One region of the Sphingomonas molluscorum genome, then DNA from elsewhere that is predicted to be linked to it. Evidence: predicted binding sites of a transcription regulator. Region 1 holds the regulator's gene; each other region holds the start of a gene.
The links. Region 1 encodes LexA, which represses DNA repair genes until DNA is damaged. Its sites were predicted from a motif close to GTTCCNCNCTTGTTCT; they were not measured.
Positions count from the first base shown of each region.

Region 2: the regulator LexA is predicted to act here: its motif matches at 4,322-4,337, upstream of recA (recombinase RecA).
Region 3: the regulator LexA is predicted to act here: its motif matches at 3,765-3,780, upstream of ABDZ92_RS16305 (DUF6771 family protein).

Region 1 is NZ_BAAAEL010000008.1:61,475-71,047, reverse strand. Features, by position in the region: gene ABDZ92_RS09665 (ComEC/Rec2 family competence protein) at 1-590, shown strand, start outside; gene lexA (transcriptional repressor LexA) at 987-1,661, opposite strand; gene ABDZ92_RS09655 (molybdopterin molybdotransferase MoeA) at 1,716-2,894, opposite strand; gene moaC (cyclic pyranopterin monophosphate synthase MoaC) at 2,891-3,358, opposite strand; gene trpC (indole-3-glycerol phosphate synthase TrpC) at 3,355-4,134, opposite strand; gene trpD (anthranilate phosphoribosyltransferase) at 4,131-5,126, opposite strand; gene ABDZ92_RS09635 (anthranilate synthase component II) at 5,123-5,710, opposite strand; gene ABDZ92_RS09630 (hypothetical protein) at 5,801-6,217, shown strand; gene trpE (anthranilate synthase component I) at 6,502-8,004, opposite strand; gene ABDZ92_RS09620 (peptidylprolyl isomerase) at 8,022-9,573, opposite strand, start outside.
Region 2 is NZ_BAAAEL010000006.1:69,607-79,179, forward strand. Features, by position in the region: gene ABDZ92_RS08175 (M13 family metallopeptidase) at 1-1,361, shown strand, start outside; gene ABDZ92_RS08180 (hybrid sensor histidine kinase/response regulator) at 1,455-3,848, shown strand; gene ABDZ92_RS08185 (response regulator) at 3,889-4,242, shown strand; gene recA (recombinase RecA) at 4,413-5,507, shown strand; gene ABDZ92_RS08195 (family 43 glycosylhydrolase) at 5,876-6,823, opposite strand; gene ABDZ92_RS08200 (S10 family peptidase) at 6,884-8,539, opposite strand; gene ABDZ92_RS08205 (hypothetical protein) at 8,620-9,162, opposite strand; gene ABDZ92_RS08210 (TonB-dependent receptor domain-containing protein) at 9,372-9,573, shown strand, end outside.
Region 3 is NZ_BAAAEL010000015.1:425,380-434,952, reverse strand. Features, by position in the region: gene ABDZ92_RS16325 (immunity 53 family protein) at 312-644, shown strand; gene tnpC (IS66 family transposase) at 862-2,493, opposite strand; gene tnpB (IS66 family insertion sequence element accessory protein TnpB) at 2,550-2,903, opposite strand; gene tnpA (IS66-like element accessory protein TnpA) at 2,900-3,361, opposite strand; gene ABDZ92_RS16305 (DUF6771 family protein) at 3,566-3,757, opposite strand; gene ABDZ92_RS16300 (hypothetical protein) at 3,874-4,149, opposite strand; gene ABDZ92_RS16295 (hypothetical protein) at 4,306-4,593, shown strand; gene ABDZ92_RS16290 (RNA-directed DNA polymerase) at 4,669-6,441, opposite strand; gene ABDZ92_RS16285 (tellurite resistance TerB family protein) at 6,581-7,366, opposite strand; gene ABDZ92_RS16280 (hypothetical protein) at 7,948-8,085, shown strand; gene ABDZ92_RS16275 (transcriptional regulator) at 8,161-8,466, shown strand; gene ABDZ92_RS16270 (hypothetical protein) at 8,502-8,957, shown strand; gene ABDZ92_RS16265 (Ogr/Delta-like zinc finger protein) at 8,954-9,289, shown strand; gene ABDZ92_RS16260 (hypothetical protein) at 9,403-9,573, shown strand, end outside.

The DNA.
Region 1 (9,573 bases):
GCACCCGGCTGCTGGGGCTGGCACCGTTTGCGGCCGGGGCACTGTGGGCGCTCGAGACGCCCGCGCCGGACCTGCTCGTCACCAGCGACGGCCGGCACCTCGCCATCCGCACGCCCGAGGGAGGCATGGCGATCCTCCGCGACCGAGCAGGCGACTACGTGCGGGGCACCTTGGGGGAGGGGGGCGGTGTAGAAGGCGAACTGCCCCCGCTCGCCGAGCAGCCTAACGCCCGCTGCACCGCCGACGTCTGCGTCGTCGATGTTGCCGCCCCCGACCGCCTCTGGCGCGTCGTCGCAACGCGCAGCGGCTACCTGCTTCCGGTGCGCGAACTGATCGCCGCATGCCGCGACGCCGACATCGTCGTCAGCGAACGCCGCCTCCCGCGCGGCTGCACGCCCCGCTGGCTTAGGCTCGACCGACCGGTGCTCGCCCAAACGGGCGGAGTCGCCATCCGCTTCGATCCACCCGAGGCGCGCCGCGTCCGCGCCCCTGGGGATCAGCACCCGTGGATCACCCCGTCGACAACGGCGCCCGTGGCAGACCGCTGGCCGCGGCGCAGAAGGAGCGGCTGGCACCGCCCGCATTCCTGACGCCGCACCGCGCCAGCTATCCACCTCCGCCCTCGTCATTCTGACAAAGGCCGGGGTTGCTAGCCTCTCCCACGGCACCTGCCACGCATGCTCCTGCGGAGGCAGAAGCCCAGGTTGGGGTGCTGCACGTCGTTGTCCTGCTTGGAACCGAGCCGCCGCCTACGCAGGGACTCGGCGTATCCGACCTCTGCTCCGATGGCGAGGGTCCCGCCTCCGCCGGGCAGGATGATGTGCGCCGGGCGACCTCCCTCGCGGAGCGAACTCCCACGAGCCGCACGCTATGCCCCTTTGGAGAGCCATCACCCTGCGCCCACACGCGCAATGAAGAGCGACATGAGCCGGGTCGCGGCGCGTCAATGGCCGCAACCCGGCTATAGGAGGATCCCAGCGTCCGCCTCAGTAGCGGCGCAGCAGTCCTGCAAGCTTCCCCTGCACCCGCACCTGATCCGGGCGATAGCGCTGCGGATCATAGCTGCGGTTCGCCGGGTCGAGGCGAATCATCGCGCCCTCGCGGCGGAAATACTTCAGTGTCGCCTCGTTCTCATCGATCAGCGCGACCACGATCTCGCCGTCGCGCGCCGCATCGGTGCGGCGGACCAACGCATAGTCGCCGTCGAGAATGCCGGCCTCGACCATCGAGTCGCCCGCGACCTCCAGCGCATAATGCTCGCCCGAGCCCAGCAGCGCGGCCGGCACCGGCAGCATCTGCTGGCCTTCCATCGCCTCGATCGGGACGCCGGCAGCGATGCGGCCGTGCAGCGGGATCTCGATGACGTCGTTGGCGGGAGCGGGCGGCGCGACCGGCGCGCTTCGGGCGGGCGCCGTCTTGACCGGCGCCTTCTTGGCCGTTTCCGGCCGGTCCGGCATCCGCAGCACTTCAAGCGCGCGGGCGCGGTTCGGCAGGCGACGGATGAACTGGCGTTCCTCCAGCGCGCTGATCAGGCGATGCACGCCCGACTTCGACTTGAGGTCGAGCGCTTCCTTCATCTCCTCGAACGAGGGGGACACGCCGGTTTCCTTCAACCGGTCGTCGATGAAGCAGATCAGCTCGTGCTGCTTGCGCGTGAGCATGCGGTCCTCCGTCGGAACAGATATGGAACCTTTAGGAAACGGAGCCGCCCCCTGTCAACCGATATCCAGGATTTCCACCGAGTCGCCTGCGTTTGCCGCGGCAGCATGGGGAGGACGCACGATCAGGCAGTCGGCTCGGGCGAGCGTGCGCAGCATGGAACTGTCCTGCGCGGGGGCGGGAAAAGCCACCCCGTCGCGCAGCTCCGCGCGCAGGTGATCGGCCCTCCGGTCGTTCGCGGCCAGCGGCGCGCCGAGCGGCACCACCCGCCGCCGCGGCAGCGGATCGGCCGCGCCCGCGAGCGTGCGCACCAGCGGCAGCAGGAACAGCGTTGCTGTCACGAATGCGGACACCGGGTTGCCCGGCAACCCCAGCACGACGGCGTCGCCGAGCCTGCCCGCCATCATCGGCTTTCCCGGCCGCATCGCGATGCGCCAGAAGTCGATCCGCGCGCCTGCCGCCTCCAGCGCCGGCCGCACCAGATCATGGTCGCCGACCGAGGCGCCCCCCGTCGTCACCAGCACATCGGCATCCACCCCGGCGAAGGCGGCGGTGAGTGCGGAGAGGTCGTCCGGCAGGATTCCCAGGTCGATCCGTTCGACGGGCAGCCGCCCGAGCAGGCCCGCCAGCAGCACGCCGTTGGACTCCGGAAGCCCGGCGTCGGGGGGGGAACCCGGCGCCACGAGTTCGTCCCCCGTGGCCGCGATCGCCACCCGCACCCGGCGCCGGACGGGAACCATGCCGTGCCCGCCCACCGCCAGCAGCGCTGCCGCAGCCGGCGTGATCGCCGCACCGGCCGACAGCAGCCGCTCGCCCGCGGTGAAATCCAGCCCGGCCGCACGCACGCTGCTGCCGCGCCGCGGCGGCCCTTCGCCCGCCAGCATCAGACGGCTGCTCTCGCGCGCTGCCTCTTCCTGCACCAGTACCGTGTCGGCGCCCTCGGGCAATGCGGCCCCCGTGAAGATGCGCGCCGCCTGGCCTGCTCCTACCAGGCCGCCGAACGGACGCCCGGCCCCGGATTCCCCGATGACCTCCCACGGTCCCGGCAGGTCGGCGAAGCGGATCGCATAGCCGTCCATCGACGACAGTGCGCGTTCGGGCTGGGTGCGCAGCGCCGGCAGATCGTCGGCTGCCCAGCGGCCGATGGCGTCGCGGATCGGCACCGTCTCGACGGCGACCGGCGCGGCCAGGCCCAATACCCGCGCCTGCGCCTCGTCGAGCGGCAGCAGGCTCACGCCTGCCAGTCTCCGGACTTGCCGCCCGACTTGGCGAGCAGGCGAACGCCGTCGATCACCATGCCGCGGTCGAGCGCCTTGGCCATGTCATAGACGGTGAGCAGCGCGACCGATACGGCGGTCAGCGCCTCCATCTCCACGCCGGTCTTGCCGTCCGTCGCGCAGGTCGCGGTCGCAACGATGCCGTCCGCGTCGATCGTCAGGTCCAGCACCACGCGGGTGAGCGGCAGGGGATGGCACAGCGGTACCAGGTCGCTGGTGCGCTTGGCCGCCATGATCCCGGCGACCCGCGCCACCGCAAGCACGTCGCCCTTCTTCACCAGCCCGTCGCGGATCGCCGCCAGCGCTTCGGCCGACATGGTGATGCGGCCGGTGGCGGTCGCCTGCCGCGCCGTCACCGCCTTGTCGCCCACATCCACCATGCGGGCATGGCCCTCGGCGTCGAGGTGGGTGAGGCCGGTCATCGGGTCAGGGCGCGGGTCGCCGCCTCGACATCGTCCTGCCGCATCAGCGCCTCGCCGATCAGGAAGCAGTGGATGCCGTGCTCCGCCATCGCGTCCAGGTCTGCGCGGCCCGTCAGCCCGCTTTCGGCCACGAAGGTGCAGCCCTCCGGCGCATGCGCAACCAGCTCATAGGTGCGATCGAAGTTCACGGTGAAGTCGCGCAGATCGCGGTTGTTGACCCCGATCAGCCGCGTCTTGAGCTTGAGCGCCCGCTCCAGCTCCGGATAGTCATGGACCTCCACCAGCACGTCCAGCCCGCGCTCCAGCGCCGCCGCCTCGATCTCCGCCATCTGCCGGTCTTCCAGCGCCGCGACGATCAGCAGGATCGCGTCCGCCCCCAGCGCGCGCGTTTCCGCCGCCTGCCAAGGATCGATGACGAAGTCCTTGCGCAGCACCGGCAGGTCGCAGGCCGCGCGCGCGGCGACGAGATACTCGTCGGAACCCTGGAAATACTCCTCGTCCGTCAGCACCGACAGGCAGGCCGCACCGCCCGCCTGATAGGCGCGCGCATGGGCCGGCGGGTCGAAGTCGGCACGGATCAGGCCCTTCGACGGGCTCGCCTTCTTGATCTCGGCGATGATCGCATGCCCCTGCTTGGCGTCGAGCGCGGCGCGAAAGCCCCGCGGCGGCGTCTGCATGCTTGCCCGCCGGTCAAGCTCCTGCACCCCTGCCATGCTCTTGCGGGCGGCGACCTCGGTCCGCTTGGTCTCGAGGATCTTCGAAAGCATCGTGCTCATGCGTAGGCAATCCATGCGTCCAGAAGGCGCCGGGCGGCACCGGAATCGATCGTGTTGGCGGCAAGCACCGCACCCTCGGCAAGGTCGCTCACCTTGTCCGCGATCACCAGGGCGGCCGCCGCGTTCAGCAGCACCGCGTCGCGATAGGCGCTTTCCTCGCCCGCCAGCAGCCGGCGCAACGCCAGCGCATTGTGCGCGGGGTCCCCGCCACGCAGCGCCTCGAGCGGGCTCGCCGGCAGGCCGGCGTCCGCGGGCGTGATGCGGTCGGGCAGGGCGACCGAACCGATGCGCACCACGCGGGTGGGGCCGGCGATCGAGATCTCGTCCAGCTCCTCCTCACCCGCGATCACGGCGGCGGCCGTCGCGCCCAGGCTTTCCAGCGCCTCGGCATAGAGCGGCGCATAGTCCGGCCGGGCGATGCCGATCAGCTGGCGCTCGACGTGCGCAGGGTTGGCGAGTGGACCCATCAGGTTGAAGACGGTGCGCCGGCCGATCTTCTGGCGCAGCGGCTGGATACGTCGCATCGCCGGATGGTGGTTGCCCGCGAACAGGAAGGCGATGCCGATGTCCGCCAGTGTCTGCTCGGCCATCGCCCCGGCGCGCATCATGTCCAGGCCGAGCGCTTCGAGCGTGTCCGCAGCTCCTGCCTTGCTGGATGCAGCCCGGTTGCCGTGCTTGGCCACCGGCACGCCGGTTGCCGCCACCACCAGGCTGACGGCGGTGGAGACGTTCAGGGTATGGTGCCCGTCGCCGCCGGTGCCGCAGACGTCGATCGCCCCGGGCGGCGCGTCGATCGGCACCATCCGCTGGCGCATGGCGCGCGCGGCCTCGGCGATTTCGATGCTGGTTTCGCCGCGCTCGGTGAGCCCGACCAGGAAGGCGATGATCGCCTCTTCCGACGCCTTTCCGTCGAGGATCGCGCCGAACGCTTCGGCCGCGCTCTCGTGCGATAGCGGCGTCTCCGTCGACGGCAGCAGGACGGTGGTCGTCATGCCGCGCGCTGCTTCGGCGAGATGCCGGTGCTCTTCAGCCAGTTCGCAAGCATCGCATGGCCATGTTCGGTGGCGATGCTCTCCGGGTGGAACTGGACGCCGTGGATCGGCAGGCTCACATGGCGCACGCCCATGACGCTGGCGTCACCGGCGGTGCAATTGACCACCAGCGACTCCGGCACCTCCGTCACGATCAGCGAGTGGTAGCGCGTGGCGGTGAAGGGGCTGGGGAGCCCTTCGAACAATCCGGTGCCGTCATGCTCGACCGGACAGGTCTTGCCGTGCATCAGCCCGCCGCGCACCACCTTGCCGCCGAAATGCTGGCCGATCGCCTGGTGGCCCAGGCACACTCCCAGCAGCGGCCGACCGGCCTCCGCACAGGCGGCGACGAGGTCGAGCGAGACACCCGCCTCGTTCGGCGTGCAGGGACCCGGCGAGATCAGGAAACCCGCGGCATTGCTCGCGAGCGCCTCTTGGGCGGTCAGCGCGTCGTTGCGCACGACCTTCACCGGCGCACCCAGCTCCATCAGGTAATGGACCAGGTTCCAGGTGAAGCTGTCGTAATTGTCGATGACAAGGATCATGGCTTTGCCATAGCGCCGCCGCAGTCTGGCGCAACGCTGCGCTGGACCCGATCGTTGGTCGGGCGTGTGTTTTGCGTTCAGGAGGTTGGCATGGTTCGTTGGATTCTCGTGGCGGCGCTGGCGGCATCCCCGGCCATGGCCCAGGAAGCCGAGAAGACCAGCAGCGCGCCCCCGCAGCGCACGCGCAGCGTCACCGTCTATGGCAAGGAGGAATGCCCCAAGCCCGAGACGGAAAATGAAGTGGTCGTCTGCGCCCGCAAGGACGAGAGCGAGCGCTTCCGCATCCCCAGCGAATTGCGCAACCCGCCGTCCCAGGAGGCCGCCGCGCAAAGCTGGGCGAATCGCGCCGAGACGATGATGGAGGTCAACCGCGTCGGCCTGCCCGACAGCTGCTCGCCAGTCGGCACCGGCGGCCAGACGGGCTGCAACCAGCAGCTGCTGCGGCAATGGTACCAGCAGCGCAAGGCGCAGCAGCAGGCGGAGCAGTTCCCCCGCGCCGGCGACTGATCAGAATCGCGAGGGGGACCGGAACCTGCATCGTACCCCGGCGAAGGCCGGGGTCCAGTTGCGGTGACTTGGCAGTCCTCGCTAACCGGCGGCCCGTGCCAGACTGAGCTGGCGTTTGCCGGCCCTCTCCCGATCCCCTGCTGTGCTCCCGCGAGGGGTTGCGAAAGCCAGCCGTCGCTGTCCTGCTAAACTCTGGATCTCCGCCTTCGCGCGCATACAAGATGGGGGGAGGGCCCCCGCTTTTCCGACGTCCTCTGCCGGAGCGGGCGGGGATTCCGCCCCCGCTATTGCCCGAAGCGGGGGCTGCTCGCCTGGGCGATCGCCTCGCGGGCGGCGGCCAGCAGCGCGCTCGCCTTGGCCTCGCACTCGCGCTGTTCATAGTCCGGGTTGCTGTCGGCGACGATGCCGGCGCCTGCCTGGACGTGCATGGTGCCGTCCTTCACCACCGCGGTCCGCAGCACGATGCACGAGTCCATCGATCCATCGGGCGAGAAATAGCCGACGCCGCCCGCATAGGCGCCGCGCGTCTCCCCCTCTAGCTCGGCGATCACCTGACAGGCGCGCACCTTGGGCGCGCCGCTGACGGTGCCCGCCGGAAAGCCTGCGAACAGCGCATCCAGCGCGTCGTGATCCGGCGAGAGCCGGCCGACCACGTTGGACACGATGTGCATCACATGGCTGTAGAACTCGATGCCGTAGCTGTCGGTCACCCGTACGCTACCCGCCTCCGCCACCCGGCCGACGTCGTTGCGGCCCAGGTCCAGCAGCATCAGATGCTCGGCGCGCTCCTTGGGATCGGCGAGCAGGCTCGCGCGATTCTCCGCGTCCTGGACCGCGGTCGCGCCCCGCGGACGGGTACCGGCGATCGGACGGATCGTGACTTCACCGTCGCGCACCCGCACCAGGATCTCCGGGCTCGATCCGATGAGGGAAAAGCCCGGCAGGTCGAGGTGGTAGAGGAAGGGCGACGGGTTGATCCGCCGGAGCGCGCGGTACAGCTCGAACGGCGGCAGGGTGAAGGGCGCCGTGAAACGCTGCGCCAGCACCACCTGAAAGATGTCGCCCGCGCTGATATATTCCTTCGCGCCTGCCACCATCTCCGCATAGCGGCCGGGTGCCAGGGCGGGGGTGAGCGCGATCTCGTGCGATTCCTGCCGGGCGGGCTCGGGAAGCGGCGTCCGGGCGAGCCGTGCCGCCACGTCCTCGATCCGCGCGGCGGCGGCTGCGATCGTCGCCTCCGCGTCGCCCGATCCGGGCCACACCGGCGCCACCAGGAACAGCGCGTCCGAAAGGCGATCGAACACCATCAGCAGCGTCGGCCGCACGAACACCATGTCCGGCAGGTCGAGCGGATTGGCCGGGGGCCGATCGAGCTTCTCGACCAGGCCGATCGTCTCATAGCCGAAATAGCCGACCAAGCAGGCGAGGGCGCGCGGCAGTGCCTCGGGCACGTCCATCCGGCACGAGGTGACGAGCGTGCGCAGCGCTTCCAGGGTCGGCTCCGCGCACGGCTCGAACGCATCGCGGTCGGAAAGCCAGTTGCGGTTGATCGTCGCCTCGGCGCCGGTCGCGCGGAACACCAGGTCCGGCGCGAGCCCGATCAGGCTGTGGCGTCCGCGCACCGATCCGCCCTCGACCGACTCGAGCAGGAAGTCGCCGCGGCCGGGCTCGATGAGCTTGAGCGCGGCGGCCACCGGCGTTTCGGTGTCCGCCACCAGCCGCTGCCACAGCAGTGCCGGCGTGCCCGCGGCAAGCGCTGCCTGCGCGCCCTCGCGTCCCTGGATCAAAGCTCCGTTCCCCAGCGTCAGTTGGCCGCGCCGCCCTGGCCGGCCAACGTGGTGCGGACGCGGGCGACGGCGGCGTCGTTCTTGGTCACGCCCACGTTGCGGCGAACCGCCTCGGCGAACTGCTCGGCATATTCCTGCCCGACGACCTGACCCAGGCCGCCGCGCGCGGAGGCGATGGCGCGCTTGTCGCCGCTCGCGTCACCGGGCGTGATGCTGTCCAGATACACCACGAACCAGCCGCCGTTGCCCGGTGCCGCGATCAGCCGCGCCTTCTTCGGCGCCATCGCGAACATCAGCTCGACGGGCGGGGGCACGTTGCCCTGCTGCGCGGCAAGCTGCGCACGGGTGGCGGTCAGCGGCGTCGGCGCCGGCACCTTCAGGCCGGATGCGGCCACCGCCTGGGCGAGCCGCGTGCCGCCGTTCACCTTGGCGAGGATCGCCGCTGCGGCCTTGCGCGCTTCCTGCTGCGCGCGCTCGGCGACGAACGCCTTTTGCACCACATCGCGGACCTGCGCGAGCGGGCGGGGAGCCGCCGGGAGCACCCGGTCGAGGCCGACCACCGCGAAGCTGCCGTCCTGCTCGATCTGCACGATCTGCGGCGCGTCGCCCTGCTCGGCGGCGAAGCCGGCCTCGATCACGCGGGCAAGCGCCGGGTCGGCCGGAACGTTCGGCTGGTCTGGATTGGTGCCGCCGCTGGTGACGGGCGCGGTGCTCTGTGCCGAGAGCTTGGCCTCGCTCACCACTTCCGCAAAGGTGGCGCCGTCGTTGATCGCGCCGTCGATCTTCTCCTGCACCGCGTTGATCGCGCCTGCCGCCTTGCTGCGGCTCAGCTCCGCGACCAATTCGGGACGGGCCTGCTCCAGCGTCTTGCCGGCCACCTTGCTCACCTTCTCGACGCGCAGCACGTGCCAGCCGAGCGGCGAGCGGACCGGCCCCACGACGGCGCCTTCGCCTGCCGCAAAGGCGGCGGCGGCGATCGCCTGCGAGGTCTGTGCGCCCAGTGCCGCCTTGTCGAGATCGCTGAAGCTTGCCGCCTCAAGCCCGGCCGCGCGGGCGGCGGCATCGATCGCGGTGCCGCCCTTTACCTTGGCGGCCAGCTGGTTCGCCGTATTCTGGTCGGCCAGCACCACCTGGCGGACGGTGCGGCGCTCGGTTGCGGCAAAGCGGCTGGCGGCCGCGCGATAGGCCTGCGCGATCTCCGCCTCGGTCGGCGTCGCCTGCGCCGCAACGCTGTCGGCACGCACCAGGGCATAGCGGATCACGCGCCGCTCCGGCACCGTGTAGCGCGCGCGGTTCTTGGCGTAGAAGGCGGTCAGTTCCGCATCCGTCGGCGGGTTGCCCTGCGACACCGCGGCAGAGGGGATCAGCACGATCTGCCCCGCGCGCTTCTCTAGCATCAGCGAGGCATAGGGCAGCGCGATCTGCTCCGGAAGCTGGGTGGCGCCCACGGTCGGGCTCACCAGCCACTGGGCGAGCATGTCGCGGCCGATCGCCTCGCGCAGACCCGCCGGGGTCATGCCGCGCTGCGCGATCGCGCGCTCGAAGGTCGCCTGGTCGAACTTGCCGTCA
Region 2 (9,573 bases), on a different contig from region 1:
TGGCGATCCTGGCCTATGAGACCAGCATCGCCAAGGCGCACTGGACCCGGGTCGAAAGCCGCAACGCCGACAAGACCTACAACAAGCTGACGCTGGCGCAGCTTCAAAAGCAGGCGCCCGGTTTCGACTTCCCGACCTATTTCAAGGCGATGGGCGCGACTGTTGACATGGTGATCGTGGCGCAGCCGAGCGCGGTGGCAGGCATCGCCAAGGCGATTTCGGCCGCTCCGGTGTCGGTCCTCAAGGACCAGATGCTGGTGCGCTCGCTCGACCAATATGCCGGCGTCCTGCCGAAGGCGTTCGACCAGGAGAGCTTCGCCTTCTACGGCACCACGCTGTCGGGCACCCCGGAGCAGCAGCAGCGCTGGGAACGCGCGGTCGACTTCACCAGCGACGCGCTCGGGGACGAGGTCAGCCAGGTCTACGTCGCGAAGTATTTCCCGCCCGAGACCAAGGCTGCGGCCGATGCGCTGGTTCGCAACGTGACCGAGGCGATGGGCCGCCGGATCGACCAGCTCGAATGGATGGCGCCCGAAACGAAGCAGAAGGCGCGCGCCAAGCTCGCGGCCTTCACGCCCAAGATCGGCTATCCGGACAAGTGGAAGGATTATTCCGACCTCCAGATCCGCGCCGGTGATGCGCTCGGCAATGCGGTGCGGGCCGCCAATTGGGCACATGCCGACAACTTCTCCAAGCTGGGTCGCCCGATCCAGAAGTGGGAGTGGTACATGACCCCGATGACGGTGAACGCCTATGCGAACCCCGTCATGAACGAGATCGTGTTTCCGGCCGCGATCCTGCAGCCGCCGTTCTTCGATCCCAACGCCGATCCCGCGGTGAACTATGGCGGCATCGGCGCCGTCATCGGCCACGAGATCAGCCACCACTTCGACGACCAGGGCCGCAAGTACGACGCGAACGGCAGCCTCACCGACTGGTGGACGCCGCAGGACGTGAAGCGGTTCGAGGAACGCACTGCAGCGCTCGTCCGCCAGTACGACGCCTATGAGCCGCTGCCGGGCCTTCACGTGAAGGGCGCGCTGACGCTGGGCGAGAACATCGCCGACCTCGCCGGCCTGACCGTCGCGTGGGACGCCTATCAGCACGCGCTCGGCGGCAAGCCTGCCGGCGTCGTGGACGGCTATACCGGCGAGCAGCGCTTCTACCTCGGCTGGGCGCAGGTTTGGCGGCGCAGCTACCGCGAGGCGAACCTTCGCCAGCGGCTGCTGACAGACCCGCACTCCCCGTCGCAGCAGCGCGCCTGGGTCGTCCGCAACCTCGATCCCTGGTACGAGGGCTTCAAGCCGGCACCCGGCAGCAAGCTGTACCTGGCACCCGACGCGCGCGTCCGGATCTGGTGATCCCGCCCCGGCGCGCGCCACGCCACCCGTGGTGCGCGCCGGCCTGCGGCCAGCCCGCTTGACGGTGCCTGGAAGGGCGCCCAACACGCCGCGATGGCACGCGTTTCCACCGCCACCGACGGCCCGGCCAAGGTCGACCGTCTCCCGTTCTTCGTTGCGCTCGGCATCGGCCTCGTCGCGGCGCTCCTCGTCCTCAAGATGGTCGGGGAGCCCGTGCTTGCGGCCGGCTTCCTGGCCGCAGCGCTGATCGTCCCGGCGGCGCTGTTCGCCTGGTACCGGTTTTCCAGCGTGCCTCCGGTCGAGGCGCCACCTGCCGACTGGGCCCTTGCGCACGCCCTTGCCGAAGCGAGCGAGGAAGCGCTCGCCGTCACCGATCGCGCAGGGCAGTTGGTTTGCGCGAACGGGCGCTATGCCGAGCGGTTCGGCGGCTATCCGACCCCGCCAGGACTGCCGCTGGAGGAAGAGGGCGCGGCGCAGCTTGCAGCCGCCGGACGCGCGGCGTGGCGCGACGGTCGTGCCTCTGCCTGGATCCGCGCGGACGGCACCGTGCTGGAAGCCGCCATCGAGCGCGTCGGCGACGGGACGCTGGTGTGGCGCTTTTTCGGTGGCGGCCGCGCGACCGCTTCGGTGGAGGCGGAGCAGTGGCTGTCGGGCCCGCACGGCGATCGGCTCGGCGGGGCAGGCATCATGGCCGCACTGCTTGGCTCCGACGGCCGTATCCGTTCCGCCAACCGCGTCTTGCGCGCCCGAGCCCTCGGGCATGAAGAGGGCTCGATCGTCGGCCGCGACTTCGCCCGTTTCCTCACCACCGACGGCGAGGGGCGCATCCGCTTTGAACGCGAGGGCGCAGGCGGAAACCCGTTGCGGCTGCTCCAGGTGCCGTTCCTGCCCGACGAAGGGGCGCCGATGCTCGTCGTGCTGCTCGACGAGGAGGCGGCCGAGGCTGCCGCGCCGATCTCCGGCGGGGCGGCGGGGCATGTCCGGGCGCTGGTTTCGCTGCTTCCGGTCGGCATGGCCCTGATCGACCGCGACGGCCGCTTCCTGCACATGAACCACGCCTTCGCGCGCGCGACCGGCGTCAACACCAACGCGCCGCCGCTGTACCCGGGCGATCTCGTGGTACGCGAAGACAAGGGCGCGCTCGCCGACGCGATCCGCCGGTTTGCGGGCGGGGCGCAGCACGCCTCGGACATGGCGGTGCGGCTGATCAGCCACCCCGACGAGCCGATTGCGGTCACCATCGGCGGCGGGCGCGGGCTTGGGGACGCTGCGGTGCTGTTGACCCTCAAGGATACGGGCGAGGAGTCGCGCCTGAAACGCCAGGTCGCGCAGGCGACAAAGATGCAGGCCGTCGGCCAGTTGGCCGGCGGCGTTGCGCACGATTTCAACAACATATTGACCGCTATTATCGGCCATTGTGACCTGATGCTGATGCGCCATACCCCCGGCGACAGCGATTATGACGACATCCAGCAGATCCGCGCCAACTCCAACCGCGCAGCCAGCCTGACCCGCCAGCTGCTCGCCTTTTCGCGCCAGCAGACGCTTCGGCCGCAGGTGCTGCAGCTTCCCGACGTGATCTCCGAAGTGTCGAACCTGTTGAAGCGCCTGCTGGGAGAGGCGGTCGAGCTGGTGGTGCGGCACGGTCGCAACCTCGGTCCCGTGCGCGCGGATCCCGGCCAGCTCGAGCAGGTGGTGGTGAACCTGGCGGTCAACGCCCGCGACGCCATGGTCGCCAAGAACCCCAACGGCCGCGGCCGCCTCGTGATCGAGACGCTGGCGATCGGCGCGGCCGAGGTGCGGGCGATGGAGAACGAGGTGCTTCCGGTCGGCGACTACACCGCGGTGCGGATCACCGATACCGGCACGGGCATCGCACCGGACGTGCTGCCCAAGATCTTCGAACCCTTCTTCACCACCAAGGAAGTGGGCAAGGGCACCGGGCTCGGCCTCTCGACCGTCTACGGCATCATCAAGCAGTCGGGCGGCTATATCTTTGCCGACTCGCAGGTGGGGCAGGGGACCTCCTTCACCATCTATCTTCCCGTCCATTCGGCGCCGGCGATCGCTGCTCCGCCCGCGCCGGTGCTGCCGCGGCGGGAGCGCCCCAGCGACATCTGGGGCACCGGCACGATCCTGCTGGTGGAGGACGAGGACATGGTCCGCTCGGTCGCCGAGCGCGCGCTGACGCGCCAGGGGTACAAGGTGCTGACGGCGGAGAATGGCGAGGCGGCGCTGGAGCTCCTCGCCGACCATCCGCAGATCGACCTGCTCGTGTCCGACGTGGTGATGCCGGCGATGGACGGGCCGACCATGGCCCGGCACGTCCGGCGCATCTATCCCGACCTGCCGATCCTCTTCATGTCGGGCTATGCCGAGGAGCAGCTTCGCCGCTCGATCGATCTTGGCAACGTCGCGTTTCTGCCGAAACCCTTCTCCGTTCAGCAGCTTGGCGAAGCTGCTCGTGACGTTCTGGCAACGAAATGAGGCTTGGCGTTCGTGCCGTCATCTGCTTAGACGCGCGGGCATGACAGCTCCCCAGCGTATCCTCATCGTCGAGGACGAGCCCCTGATCGCGATGATGCTCGAGGATTTCCTCGATATCCTCGGCAAGTCCGTCGCCGGCACCGCCGATTGCGTCAGCGATGCGCTGTCCCGGATCGAGGAGGGCGGCATCGATGCCGCGATCCTCGACGTCAATCTGCGCGGCGGTGAGAAGAGCTGGCCGATCGCGGATGCGCTTGCCGCTGCCGGCATTCCGTTCGTGCTTGCCACCGGTGGGTCCGGCGACGCGGTGGAGCCCACGCACCGCGACCGTCCGGTGTTGCCCAAGCCGTTCACCATGGATGGCGTGGAGAAGGCGCTTACCGAACTCGGCTGAGCGCCGTTCTGTTTCTCCAGTTGTTGTACGTCCGGGGCGCTCCATCCGCGGGAGTGATGCGGCGTGTCCGTCTCATGTAGTTCGCCTCTTGTTCTCACGGAACAAATCGAATACATGGCGAACAACGCGTTGAACGGCTCGCGCGGTTGCTCTAGCGATGGAGGCCACGAATGGCGGCAAACCTCAAGGTGATCGACAGCAAGATGGCAGCGACCAACGACAAGGCTGCGGGCGAGCGGCAGAAGGCGCTCGATGCGGCGCTCGCGCAGATCGACCGCGCGTTCGGCAAGGGTTCGGCGATGAAGCTGGGCCAGAAGGAAGCCATGCAGGTCGAGGCGATCTCGACCGGTTCGCTCGGCCTCGACATCGCGCTCGGCGTCGGCGGCCTGCCGCGCGGCCGCGTGATCGAGGTCTATGGTCCGGAAAGCTCGGGCAAGACCACGCTCGCGCTCCACGTGATTGCAGAGGCGCAGAAGAACGGCGGCACCGCCGCGTTCGTGGACGCCGAGCACGCGCTCGATCCCGTTTATGCCAAGAAGCTGGGCGTCAACATCGACGAACTGATCGTGTCCCAGCCCGACACCGGCGAGCAGGCGCTGGAGATCACCGACACGCTGGTGCGTTCCAACGCCATCGACGTGCTGGTGGTGGACTCGGTCGCGGCGCTGGTGCCGCGGGCGGAGATCGAGGGTGAGATGGGCGACAGCCACGTCGGCCTCCAGGCCCGCCTGATGTCGCAATCCTTGCGCAAGCTCACTGGCTCGATCAGCCGCTCGCGCTGCATGGTGATCTTCATCAACCAGTTGCGCATGAAGATCGGCGTGATGTACGGCAATCCGGAGACGACGACGGGCGGCAACGCGCTCAAGTTCTACGCCTCGGTCCGCCTGGACATCCGCCGCACCGGCCAGATCAAGGACCGCGAGGACATCATCGGCAACTCGACGCGGGTGAAGGTCGTCAAGAACAAGGTCGCCCCGCCGTTCAAGCAGGTCGAGTTCGACATCATGTACGGGGAGGGCATCTCCAAGATCGGCGAGATCCTCGACCTGGGCGTGAAGGCCGGGCTGGTGGAAAAGGCAGGCGCCTGGTTCAGCTACGACTCGGTCCGCATCGGGCAGGGTCGCGAGAACGCCAAGACCTTCCTCAAGGAGAATGACGAACTCCGCGACCGCCTGGAGCGCGCGATCCGTGCGCGTACGGAAAAGGTCGCCGAGGAAATGATGACCGGCCCCGATGCCGAGGACGGCGACGACGATCTCTGATCGCCCGCTGATGCCCTGAGAAAAGGCCCGCTGGCTTCCCGCCGGCGGGCCTTTTTTATGGCTACACTCGGCCGCGGCCAGGATCTTCTCGTTGCCGGATGCTCGAGGGACTCCCTTGCCAGCGTGACTTCACGCCGAAGTAGGAGAGTTCACCTACTTCGTACCCCGGCGGAGGCCGGGGCCCAGCTGCGATGGCTGCCGAACGTCAGCGTAGCCCTTCGCCTCACGGCGCCAGGTTGTGCGCGCCGTACCGCACGGAGCACCGCGAGCCGCCGCATCGTACGCTCGACGCCGCCCGCCCTCCAAACTCCAGACGCGCCGCGACTTCCCTCGCGCAGGCGCCCCGGCAGATCAGGGCGCTCGCTGTGTCAGTCGCTCATCTTGACCGGCTGGATCAGCCCGGACGCATCATAGCGGATCTGCTGGATCGCCACCCGGCGTTCCCCGACGTAGGGGCCGTTACCGGTTTGCCCCTCCCAACGGTGGTAGACGATCAGCCACTCACCCGTTTTCGGATCCCGCACGAAACTGTGGTGCCCAGGGCCCTTGTACTTGGCATCGGCCGTCAGGATCGCGCCGCGATACTGCCAGGGCCCGGTCGGCGAGGATGCGGTCGCATAATGGACGGAATAGTCCGAGCGGTTCCACCGACCGTGGCTGTATGAAAGATAGTAGACGCCGTTCCGCTCGTGCACGAACGCGCCCTCGGTGAAGTGCGGCGGCTGCTCGACGGGGACCTCGCGCGCGATCGTCACCATGTCCGGGGCGAGGTCGAACACCCGCAGCTTCGCGCCGGCACTGCCCCCCGCGTAGAGCAGTCGGCGTCCGGATCTCGGATCGATGAAAACGGTCGGGTCAATCGCTTCGAAGCCGTCGCCGCCCGTCAGCAGCGGCTTGCCGCTGTCAGTGCAGGGGCCGGCAGGGCTGGAGCAGACGGCCACGCCCAGCCGGCTCGGCGTCGGATTCTGCGGGCCGATCGAATAGTAGAAATAGTATCGGCCGCGATCGACGACCATGTCCGGCGCCCAGAGGTAGTGCACCGGCGCGCCGTCCGCCTTGGTCCAGCGAATGTCCCTCAGCCGCAGCAAGGGGTGCTTCTTCCAGTTCCGCCGGTCCGCCGTGGACCAGGCCTGAAGGCCGTCTCCGCCAGTGGGATAGATCCACATCTTGCCCTCCGCCACCATGGCCGAGGGGTCGGCCCCCGCAAAGACCGACGGAACGTCCTGGGCCACACCCGCAGTGGCTGAGAGGAGCAGGGCGGTCGCGGCGCCTGCAAGCGCGCTACGACGATGGTGGGAAAGCATCCTGTACGTCATCCGCCCACTCTGCCGGTGCAGCCGCGGGAAGCGCAAGGGTGCCCGAGCCGGCCGCCAGCCTCAGTTCGGCCCTTGCCCGGGCTCGCCTGCGGAAAGCGATGGCGCCTGCGGCGGCACGGGGCTGCTCGCCGCCTCGACCGCTTCGTCGTACCAGCCCGCCAGATCGACCTTCATCTGGTGCAGCGCTTCCGGGTTCACATAGCTCATGTGCCCGGCGGGATAGTAGCGGAACGAGAGGTTCCCCTGCTGCGACCGCTCCAGCATCATGTGCCCCAGGTCGTTTTCGGTCCCGAAGAACGGCGTTGCCATGTCGTAGTACCCGTTCAGCGACAGCACTTTCAGATACGGGTTCGCGCGCATCGCCGCGCCCAGGTCCAGCGCCGTGTTGGGGTTGTTCTGCGCGCCAAAGCCGCGTCCCGGGGCCTTGTGCTGCCAGTTCCACGTCCAGCCGGCGGCCTCTCGGGCGCTCAGCCGGTAGGGCATCTCCGTCTTGTAGCCGAGCGTATGGGTCACGTAATCGTGGAAGGTCGCGATGAACGCGCCGCTGATCGCGTCCGATGAGGCATCGGTTTCCGGCCGTTCGCCGGCCGCGTCCGGATCAATCCCGGTGTAGCGGGAGTCGAACCGGCCGATGGTCTGCCGCCGGTCGCGCAGCAACTCCTTCTGGAAGCGCGCGAGGTCGACGCGGAGGTTTGCCTGCTTGATGAACGCTGGCGAGAGTCCGATCAGCTGGCTCATCTGCTCGGCGATCGCGTTTTCTTCCGCGGGCGAGATGGTCTGCCCCTTCGCAAGCGCCGCGGCATAGGGCCCGACCGCAAAGGCGCGTGCCTGGGCGACGGCCGTTGCCACGTCGGCGGGCGGGTTCGGCAGCTTGCGGTGGTACCAGGCGGTCGCTGCAAAGCTCGGAAGATAGTTCAGGTACAGCTGGTCGAGTCCCGGCTGGCGATAGCCGTAGTTCATGATCGAGGAGAGCAGCACCACGCCGTTCAGCGCCATGCCCCGGTCCTGGAGCTGATAGGCGAGCGTCCCCGACCGCAACGTGCCGTAGCTTTCGCCGAACAGGAACTTGGGGCTGTTCCAGCGTCCGCTCTTCGTCACGTAGCGCAGGATCGCCTTGGCGAACACGTCGGCGTCCTCGTCGACACCGTAGAAAGCCTCGGGCTTCGCGTCGCCGAGCGGCCGCGAATAGCCCGCGCCGATCGCGTCCAGGAACACCATGTCCGTCTTGTCGAGCAGCGTCTCGCCATTCGGTCCGAAATCATAAGGTGCCGGCTTGATGAACTCGGGGTTGGTGGTCTTCAGGCGGACGGGCGCGAAGGAGCCCATGTGCAGCCAGAAGGTCGGGCTGCCGGGACCGCCGTTGTAGAAGAAAGTGATCGGGCGCTTGGTGCCGGGCTTGGTGCCGTCGAGCGTGTAGGCGGTGTAGAACATGCTCGCTGTCGGCTTGCCCTCGATGTCGCGCACGGTGAGCGTGCCCGCGATCGCCGTATAGCCGAGCGACCGGCCGCCGACCGTCACCCGGCCCTTGGATCGTGCTTCCTGCTCCTCGACTGGTGGAATGGCCCAGCCTGCCTCGGCCTGCTCCTTCATCTTGTCCTTGTGATCCTCGGCCCCCGCGCGCCCGCGCTCCACTTTGGGCTCTGCAGCCCCCTGGGCAGTCGCTGCGGCAGAAGAGCAAAGCAGCAGGGCGACGAGAAACCTGACACCGATCGACATTCACAAACCCCCAGAAGAAAACATGAATTCGGCACCGGCGCCCAGCCGCCCGCACGAGGCTGGCCGCACCATCGGCAGGGTCAGTTCACCCGCCGCACCCGCATGGCAGGCTGGCCCGCCACATTCGCCAGATAGCTGCCCATTGCCGCCCGGCGGATCGCGATCGCCATTCCCGGCTTCGGGTCGCGCGCCAAGGTGCGTCCGTCGATCTGCTGCCAGCGCGCGCCATCGGCGAGCACCATGACCCACTTCCCGTCCGGCGTCGTGCTGACACCTTTGATGCTGGTATCTATGCGGGTGGGCGGAGGGGGCGCCTGTTCCTGCTCGCGCACGGCGATCGCCGGGGCGGAAGCGCTGCGCCCGAATTGCGCCGCCTGCGCCTCCGCGATCCGGGTCCGAGTCGCCACCACCAGATCCCCCTTGTTCAGCAACACCTCCACCTCTGCGGTGCGGGCGTCGAGGCAGCGCAGTCGCGCCGCCGCGTCGGTGATCGTGCGGCATTGGAGCAGGGCCTGCAGGGGCTCGGCCCGACCCGGGTCGGCCTGGCGGGCGAGGGCAGTGGGGGAGGTGAGCACAAGTCCCAGCCCGAACGCCATTCCCAAAGCCGTATGTGCGGAAGCCATACTTCGATCCCCCGACGCACGCCAGTGGCGACGCGCTGTTCCTGAACGTTGCATTTATGCGACAGTGTCGCGCCATTTTCTTTCATCGTGAAAGCAGTCTTGCAACTATTTTTGTGCAGTGCATCGTAGGCGGACGAACAAAAGTTCGAGAGGCATGATCCTGAAAGATTCGAGCCCGTCTGGCTCGGGGGCAACAGAAGGGGAACTGCATGAATCGCAATCGTGGACGCCGCCTGGCGCTGCGCGCCGGCGCCGCACCTTTGGTATTGATCGCCGCTACACTCGGCTTTCCTGCTTTCGCGCAGGATGCGCCTCAGGAAAGCACCTCAACCTCGCAGAATGTCGGCATCAGCGCCGTACCGACCGGCAGCGGCGAGCCGAACCAGAGTGTTGACGAAAACCAGGGTACGA
Region 3 (9,573 bases), on a different contig from region 1:
GTTCTGCCGTTAGTCCCTTAGTCGCCGTTGGAGAGCCTTCCACGCAGCTTCATCCCGGGGAAAAGGATCCGCCAGGGTCGGCGGCTGCGGGGTGGCGCTGAGCCGCGGTCCGCGCTTTCCGCAAGTCCGGCAGCGAATGTGGTGGCCCAGCGCACCTAGCTGCGTGTTCCAGGAGCGGAGCATGGCGTACCGCCAGAAGCGGCGAGCATGTAAGCGTCTGCTCACCACCGTCGCGATAAGCAGTTTATCGATCGTTCCTTCCTCGCCGGCCGGCCCATTGCGGATGTAGTCGCCTTGGGTGATGCTGCGGCATGAGCGACGATAACCTCAAGTGGCTGACGCAATGGTATTTGGCGCAGTGCAATGATGATTGGGAGCATTTGTACGGCGTGAAGATCGACACGCTCGACAATCCTGGGTGGTCGCTTCGGATCGAACTGACCGGCACAGCCATGCAGGATCTGCCTTTCGAGCGAGTGGAATATGGTGAGCCTAGCGATGACTTGGCGGAGTGGCAGCGAACCGGCAGCTGGTGGGTTGCTTCCGTGCAAGGCAAAGCGTTCGAGGTTGCCTGCGGGCCGCTCGACTTATGCGAGGCTATCGGCGTGTTCCGCCGTTGGGTTGAGGCGTCAGCCGTCAGCTAATTAGGTGTTCAAAGATGATCCGCGACACGCTTTCTGAACTGGTATCTTGGTTCTCATCTGACGTAGCGAGCTACGTCGCGAAGCCGTTTCGCAAAGGCAAAAACCGGGCTCAGTTGGCGCGCCAGCCCGAAGAAACCGCAAAGCGAAAGAAGAGGCGCGCGCAACGGCAGGCAAGAGCGCGGAACCGTTAGGGTGGCCGGACCTCCGCTCCCGCCAGTTATTGAGGTTTTTGTCTACTTTCAGAGGCATGCGTTGAGAAGCGCCAAGGCGCGAGTTCGCCAATACGGTTGATGGGGTGTCCGTCGGCGATGCGGGTGAGCACGTCGCGCAGCCAGGCTTCGGGGTCGATGAAGTTGAGCCGGGCGGTCTGGATGAGGGTGTAGATCGCCGCTGCGCGGTCACCGCCCTTGTCCGAGCCGGCGAAGAGGTAGTTCTTGCGGCCGAGCGCGACGGGACGGAGGCAGTTCTCGGCACGGTTGTTGTCCGCTTCGAGCCGGGCATCGTCGCAGAAGCGGGTCAGCGCCTCGCGCCGCTTCACGGCATAGCGGATGCCGTCGGCCAGCGCGCCCTTGCCCGAGATGCGTCGCATGGTGTCCTCGGCCCAGTTGAAGAAGCCGTCCACGCCGACCCTGACGACCTGCCGGCGCGCGAGCCGGTCCTCCAGCGGCAGCCCGCGTCCGAGTTCCTCCGCCTCATACATCAGGTCGACCATGCTGACGCCGGTACGCGCCGTCGTTGAGCCTGTCGCCTTCCACACGTCGTAGATCTTGCGCCGGACATGCGCCCAGCACGCCACCTCTACGATGGGGCCAGGCTGCCGGCGTCCATCGTACAGCTGGTCGTAGCCCGCATAGCCGTCCGCTTGCAGGAAGCCGCTGAAGCTGGCGAGATGCGCGCGCGGTCGCTCGCCCTTGCGGTCGGGCGTGTAGAAATATGCCGCTGCCGGCGGGCCGATGCCCTGCCAGCCCCGGTCGTCGCGAGCGTACACCCACAGCCTGCCGGTCTTGGTCTTGCCGGTGCCCGGTGCTAGCACCGGCACGGGCGTGTCGTCGGTGTGAATCTTGTCGGCCGCGAACACGTGCTGGCGGACGTGGTCGACCAGCGGCTGGAGCAGCCAGCTGACCTGGCCCACCCAGTCCGCCATGGTCGAGCGGTCGATTTCGACGCCTTCCCGAGCGTAGATCTCTGCCTGCCGGTAGAGCGGCAGATGGTCGGCATACTTCGACACCAGCACGTGCGCGAGCAGGCCGGGACCAGCCTTGCCGCGCGGAATGGGCAGCGCCGGAGCCGGCGACTGGGTGATGGCGTCGCACCGCTGGCAGGCGAGCTTGGGGCGGACGTGGCGCACGACCTGGAAGCGGCCGGGCACATACTCCAGAACCTCGGTCACGTCCTCGCCAAGCGCCGACATCGTCCCGCCGCACGCGCCGCAGCCATCGGCATGCGGAGCGGCGTGGACGACCTCGTGGCGCGGCAGATGGTCGGGCAGCGGCAGGCGCTTCGGTTTCCGCTTCTCGCGGGTGGGTGCCGGCACGCCGGTGTCAGCGGATGCGCTGGTCGCCTCGGCCTCGAACGTCTCCAACTCCTCCAGCCGCAGCTCCAGCTGCTCGATCTCGCGTGTCAGCCGCTCGGACGACTGGCCGAACTGCATGCGCCGGAGCCGTGCAAGCTGGACCTTGAGCTTCTCGATCTCCAGCGCGGTCAGCTGAATGGTCGCCTTGGCCGCACGGAGCTCGGCCGCGGTGCTGGCCAGCTCCGCAGCAGTGGCTGCGTGTTGGGCCTGCAACACCTGTGTAAAGGCGCGCAGTTCGTCCGGGTCGGAGGGAAGATCGACCATCGCCAGCGACATGGCCCATTCTATCACCGGCCCGACTCGGGCCAAGCAAAAAGGACGAAAAGCGCCGTTCAGACGAGGGTCGGCGCCGTCACCGGGGCCGGTGCCACAGTGCGCCGCCAGTCGATGCCCTCGATGAGCAGGGCCAGCTGCGCGGGGCTGAGCACGATGCCGCCATCGACCAGTGGCGGCCACACGAACCGGCCCTTCTCCAGCCGCTTGGCGAACAGGCACATGCCCGAGCCGTCCCAGTAGAGCGCCTTGAGATAGTCGCCGCGCTTGCCCCGAAACAGGAACAGATGACCCGAGTACGGGTCGGCGTTGAGCACCTGGCTGGCGAGCGCGGTCAGCCCGTCGAAGCCCTTCTGCATGCTCACCGGCTTGCAGGCGAGATAGACCTTGGTGCCGGGCGCCAGCGCTATCACAACGCATGCCCCAGCGCCCGCAGCACGCGGGCGAGCGCCTTCTCGTTGACGTAGCTGTCGACCGACAGCCGCACCCCGGTCGGCAGGTCGATGTCGATGCCGCCCGGTCGTGGCCCCGGATGCGGGCGGACCAGTTCTTCTGCCGGTACGGCAGAAGGCACCGGCTTGGCGGGTGCCGGGGCGGGCGTCGCAGGCGTAAGCGCCATAGCGAGCTCTGCGCACGCGGCGTCCGTCACCACGCCATACGGGATGAACTGCAACGGCTCGCTGGCGATGCTCACCGCCTTCCGCTGCGCCGACCGCCAGTTGTAGATGAGGCTCTCGGCAATGCCGAGCCGTCGGGACACCTCGCGCACCGTCACGCCCGGCGCCGACGCCTCGGCAACCACCGCCGCCTTCTCCGCCTCGCTATAGGTCCGCCGGCGCTCCGTCCGGGCAATGACCTCCATCCGCCCCATCTCCTGACCTCCTTCTGGACTCCAGAAGGAGACCACCACAGGTCAGGACATCAACGGCTACGCGACAGTCGGCAACACGCGGCTAACCGGACGGTTACGCGAGCATCGAAAACATGCTCTGCACCACATGAGCAGCGGACACGCAGGTTCGCGCGGTGCTTCGTCAGGTCGCTCAGGCTGTCCAGCCGGGTATTCGCGGACACCTCAGAGCGGCAGCGGCATCTGCCGTGCGTCGTGGGCCGCCTGCGGACGCGCTAAGGCGTCGAGGATCGTCTCAGCCAGTTCGGCCGCGGCTCTCTCGCGCAGGCGCTGGTTGGGCGCCGTGAGCCCCATGCGGGCCCACCCCGGGGCGTGAAGGAGTGTCTGCGCGAGGCTGGAGGAGTCGGGGGTCGTCATGGCCCGCGTTCTCGTCTTGTTCCGCGATTCGTGCAAGCTGCTTTATGGCGCCGTAGGGGCTGCGGGTGATGTTGAAGGCCGGCGCGAGCGTAAAGCAGCTTGCACTCTCACTGCTTCTACAAGCCCTCGTCATGCTCGATGCAGGCGGTAACCCTGGCGTCGAAATAGGCGAGAGCAGCGGCTCTCTTTCCCGCGGGCAGCATCGGAAGCGCGAATGGCGCGGATCTCCCCAGCGCCAGGGCGGCGCCGCAAGCGGTGTCCTCCTCTGTCTGTCGCGAACAAGCGTAGATCGCATCCTCAAGCTGGGCACTATGCACCGCCGCTGAGCAGGATCGAACGGTATCAGCCAAGCTCGGCTCTGCCAGACCGGCGGCCAGGATCGTCAGAAACATCGCGCGCCCTTTCTGTGTGCCGCCTGCCGGCTATGGATTGGCAAAGCTGGCGCCGCTCGGCAAGGCGGCGAACATCTGCGGCGTCAACCTCCGGAGCTCGCCATCTACCGCGGCGACGGCGATCGGCACGACTATCAGCTGCAGAAGCAGGAAGAGGTGACCGGCGTCACCGCCAGCTGGCACGATCGCGGCGCCGCGAAGAAACAGTCGGTGACGGTCCGCAAGAAGGACGGTGCCCGCATGCTGTCCCGCACCTATGCCAACGAAGCGGACGCCAAGGCGGCGGCCGAGAGCAGCCGCGCCGCGCGCCAGCCGCGCACGCTGGGGCTGAACCTCGCCCTAGGCCGTGCCGACATCAAGCCGGAACAGCCGGTGACGGTCGCCGGGTTCAAGCCTGCGTTTGACGCGCAGCGCTGGGCGATCGTGGGCTTTAGACGTAAGTGAAGCTGGAAAGCAGGCAGGACGACGAGTCACCGAAAGAATCGCGAGAATGCCCGAAGCCCGACAAAGTCCGCTGGATTATAATGGGGCCTCCTCATCATCATCCTCATCGAAGAAGCCTGTATCGAAGGCACCAGGAGTCCCCCAGTCCGAGACATCCCCGCCATAATCTTCGCCGAGTTTCTCATATCGCCGTTGGTAGCGCGGTATTCTCGACTCGAACCGAATCGCCCCGGGTAATGTCGCAGAACGGCGCCCGGCTAAGCTCGTCTCGAGTAAATGGTCGATCGTTGGGAGCTCCAGAGCCACGTTTGTTGCCGTTGCATCAAAGAATGAGACGCCAAGATCTCGCAGAATACGGAAATGCGGATCGGCACCTACTGCTGCTTCCGCGCCCGGCAAGGCCCAGCTCTTGCGGATACCGGCTTCATAAACCAGCATCCAATGCTCACCCCGCAGGTCTCCGGCATCTACAGTGCCAGTCCACTCCGAGACTGCACCCCGACCTGTCAGCAGCGTGCGGCTGCGTAGCATCAGAACAAGACAAGCACACAGACTGTTTTCTACCCTAGCCACTGCCCTGGTCGCAGCTTCTCCCAGCCGAATAGATAGCGATCGGCAAAGCCATAACGTCCAAGCCACTTCATAGTGATGATTGTAAGGAGCATGCTCCTCGATCATACTTTCTGCAAAGTATTTTACACGCTCACTAATCTGGTACCCGGCCGCAGCATAGCTACATAGCAACTTAACAACTGAGTCGAGGCAATTTGAGTTTTCCCGAGCCACTCGCAGGAGAAAAGGCTCGTATATGTCCCAGTTTTCCCGAAGTACGAGAGTTCTAGACGTTTTTCGCACCGCAAACGATGCGATACTCTCGTCAGGGAGTGATTTGGAATGTCGAATTACCTCAGTGAAAAAACGCATCAAGTTTCGACGCTGCTCCTCCGGAGAACGTGCGATCCCTAACTGCGTGATATCACCCGGCCAGCTTTCTTCATTGAAGCTAAGCGCATCAACGATCTGCGTTTTGGAGGCGTTTAGCTGTAGACCGAAGTTCAGTACGGCCTCTCGAAGGGCAGCGAGAAAGGCTTCCGCATCAACATGCGAGCGGAAGCAAAGAAAAAAGTCGTCCATGTAGCGATAACCGCCAACAACCCGCCCGAAATTAACAGAGCCGACGTGCTCCTCGATTGCGCACAAGATCAGTTCGGATATGATACGCGAACTGTCGGGTCCCACGGGAATACCGATGGTCTGACCATCTTGGCAGGCACGTAACAGCGCATCGAGGCGGTTACCGTACATTGCGGGATCGGCTGGGTTGCGATTACGCTTCGCAATCCTTTTACCATGCAGAGCCCATGGAATCGAGTGAGTGTAAATAGCATGATAGAAGCTAAGTACATCAGTTTGGAGAATGGCGCGAGCCGTTGCATACGCCTGAATGCGTTTCTCGCTGAGTAGTGAAAGTTTTGGCATGTTCACAGCCCGCTTCCCAACCGCCTCGATTTTGGCTGGTGTAAGGCTTATTGATGAGCGGTCGTATATGCGCTCAAAGTCGTCTTGGTGGTCCGTGATTGCGGAAGAAAGATAGTACTGATTTACAGGATTGGGCACACCGAGCATCCGCCTAGAGTGTCCTTTACGCGCCATGTCAAACTGCGCATAGTTGCTGACCGGTGGATACGCCCGACGCTGCTGCGCGTTGAGTCCAGCTTCATATTCCCCCCATATTCGGGAAATATCGGCGATCTTTTCGGCGAAGTTCCTACTGGTGAATGGGGGCGGCAGCTCCTTGGGCAAATAGCCGCGAGCTAAGAGCGCCTCCAGGCGTTCATCCCGTGTCACCAGAAGAGCTCCCCTTCAGCGCAGCACCGTTGATCATCGAACCCCAAAGAAGGACGACCCGCTGCCACCGGACGCGGAGCCGCATGATCATCAGGATCTCGCTGACAAACAGCGCACCAGTTGCATCTTGTCGGTACATTTACCGTGCTAGGCGCCGCGCCCCAGCTTCCACAGCAACCGCTTCCTCCATGCACTCGGCATAGCATGCCGCCCACCGGTGCTCGTCCTCACAGATGACGCCATCGGCGGCGATCACCCGCTGCACGTACTGCGTCAGCACCGCCCGAGAGGTGCTGCTGTGCGCGTACTGCCGGATGGCGCTTTCAAACACCTCGCCATCGGGCGCGAGCCGGCGGGCGTGCGCGACGATCCGGTCGAGCGGCGGTGATCCTTCCCACTCCTTCCGCAGCCACAGCGAACAGATGAAATCTTCGATCGTCTGCGTCTCCAGCGGGTGCCATTGGCCGTCGCAACGCGCCATGAACGCCAGCACGTTCAAGCCGGCGACGATCAGCGACTTTCGCGGCGATGTGGTGTCCCACATATCCGCCAGCGGCTTGGCTGCGCTGACCGTAAAGCGCTCGAAATAGGAACCGTCGCCGAGCGAGGCTCCCGTCTCCGCGTCGCATACCTCCATGATCCGGTCGCAGCGAAAGAGCTTGTAACGCCTGGAGTTGCCGCAGATCGCGCCGACGGACGCGTTGCCGCCGATTGTGAGATAGCGACGGCAGGTTATCAGACGCTCGGTGACCGCACCGTCTTTATCCGCATATTCGATGACGCACATGAACCCGGCAATCGCCTGCGGTTCGTCCGAATCTGTCGGCGCGTCGGGAAGCGTGTCGACGTCCTCGCAGTCCAGCAACGCCGTGAGACCAGGCGGCAGAACCGCCTCCTTAACCGCGAACTCCTGAAGTGCCCCCATGCTCCCCCCTATCGTCGCCCCTTAGAAGCCCGCTGCTTCACCCCAGGACGTGTTCGAACATCGCGTCGCGGGCAGCGTGTTTGCCGCCGCTTTCCTACAAGACCTCGCATGGCCAAATGCGAACGGAATAGGAACACTCATCGAGCCGCTCTTGAACGAACCCGTCTTCCGAACCGCCCCTGGCTGCGAGCTTGCCTGCCTACGCTGCGAGGTCATGTGCGCGATCCTCGCTGGGACGCGGGATGATCTGTGGCGGGAGGTGGAGGCGCTGCATCGGGAACGGTCTCTGGCGCCGTCGCCTCGGGCGGAAGAGCGGTTGCAAGCCGCGCTAGGCCATTTGGAAGCCGCTGAGCGAGAATTCGCGCGAGCTCGTCCACTGGCGCCGTTCGATCGAGCGGCCGAAGCAGCCCTTCGAACATGCGCGCCAAAGCGGCCTCACTAGGCAGCATCACTGACATAGGGATTACCTGCGCGGCTGCGGGTGCCGCGCCTGCCGGCACGTCATCAACGGCCCGCCGGACCCAAGAGACCCACATGGGTACCGTCTTGAGGCGTCCATTCTCGAAAGCTGACACCGCTTGTTGGGTCAGCGAGATCGGAACGCCCGCTTCGGCAGCCTGCTCAACGGCTACGCGAGCCACATCAGCCGCCGTCCAGCCACGCCGCTGGCGCTGAGCGCGAAGCCACGCGCCTTCTTCCTCAACCGTGCTCACAGCTAGAGCTTACAAACAAATTTGTACAAGCGTCGTACAAACGGCTTGTATTCTGCTTGTATCGTTTGTACGCCGATTGCCATGGAACATGACGCTAGCATCCAAGCTTTTAAGCGTGCGGTCGGTTTGGCGGGCAGCCAAACTGCCTTCGCGAAGGCAACTGGCGCCTCTCAGCAGCTGATCTCTTACTTGCTGAAGCGGAAGCGCCCCCTATCGGCGAAGTACGTCCTCAAGGCGGAGGCTGCCTTCGGCGTTCCTCGTCATGCGCTGCGTCCCGACATCTACCCCACCGACCCTGTTTCCGCCTCTGACGCTCCAGCCGTAAAGCCAAGCGCACCGGTCGTCGCGTCGAAAGCAAACGCCGCTTTCTATGGGAAGCGCCCCTGATGGCACCGCGGACGCCCGACACTGCGGCAGACGCCGTGCTGCAGATTGCCGGCCGCATCGGCTATCCAGCGGCGGCGGCGGTCGTGGGCCGCTCGGTCGCGTGCATCCGCGACTGGACGAACGAGGCGACGACCTCCTGCCCTGGCTTCTCTCATGCGATCGCCCTCGACGCCGCATACCTCGCGTCCGGCGGCGAGAACGCGCCGCTGCATGACGCCTATGCGGCGCAGCTCAAGATCACGGTCGAGGATCGCACCGCCTGCGCGCGTGCCCTCTCAAGCGAGGTGGCCACGGCCGCCCGCGAATGTGGCGACCTGATCGCCGCCAGTTTGTCGGTCTGCCAGGCCGGCCACAGCCCCAACGATGTGCAGCGCGCATTGCTCGAAGCCGACGAGGCCGAGACTGCCGTCGCAGCCATCAAGCGCCGGCTGTTCAGTTTCCTCAGGACCGGCGCGGGGCCGGTCGGGAAAGCCGGGGGTTCCCACCAATGAGTCGTACCGCGCGTCCGCGCCAGCCTTCCTTCGATTGCCCACACTGCCGATCGCGCGCGATCGTCCGCAGCAGCGCGCAGGTCACCAGCCTGGTGCGCGAGCTGGACTATGCCTGCACCAACCACCGCTGCGGCCACACCTTCGTCGCGCAGCTGGAGGCGGTTCGCACCATCGTGCCCAGCGCGACGCCGAGCGCAGCCGTCCACCTGCCCTTCGGCAACCGCAACCTGGGGCCGAAGCGCCTGCCGGTACCGGCCAACGACGATACTCGCGAACCGGCAAATGAGGACGGCCCCAGCGCCGCCCAGGCGCCCGATCCCATGAGCGGCTGATCCGCGGCGGCCCCCGCCGCCCTCCCGCTCCTCCCCGACTGCCCTGTTCACCCGGCTTTGCACCCCGCTGCCGGCATCGCCCCCGCTTTGCCCTGTTCCCGAAAGGATGCCCCATGCTGCACCGTCACGCCTTCGCCACGCCGCCGCGCAAGCGGTTCCTCCCCCGCATCCCCGACGCGCAGCCGCTGACGCCAGAGGGCTATCTGCGCCTGCGCCGCAAGGCCGCTGGTCTTGAGATCCGCGACCTGGCCGCGCGCCTGACGGACCTGCGCACCGCGTTGGTA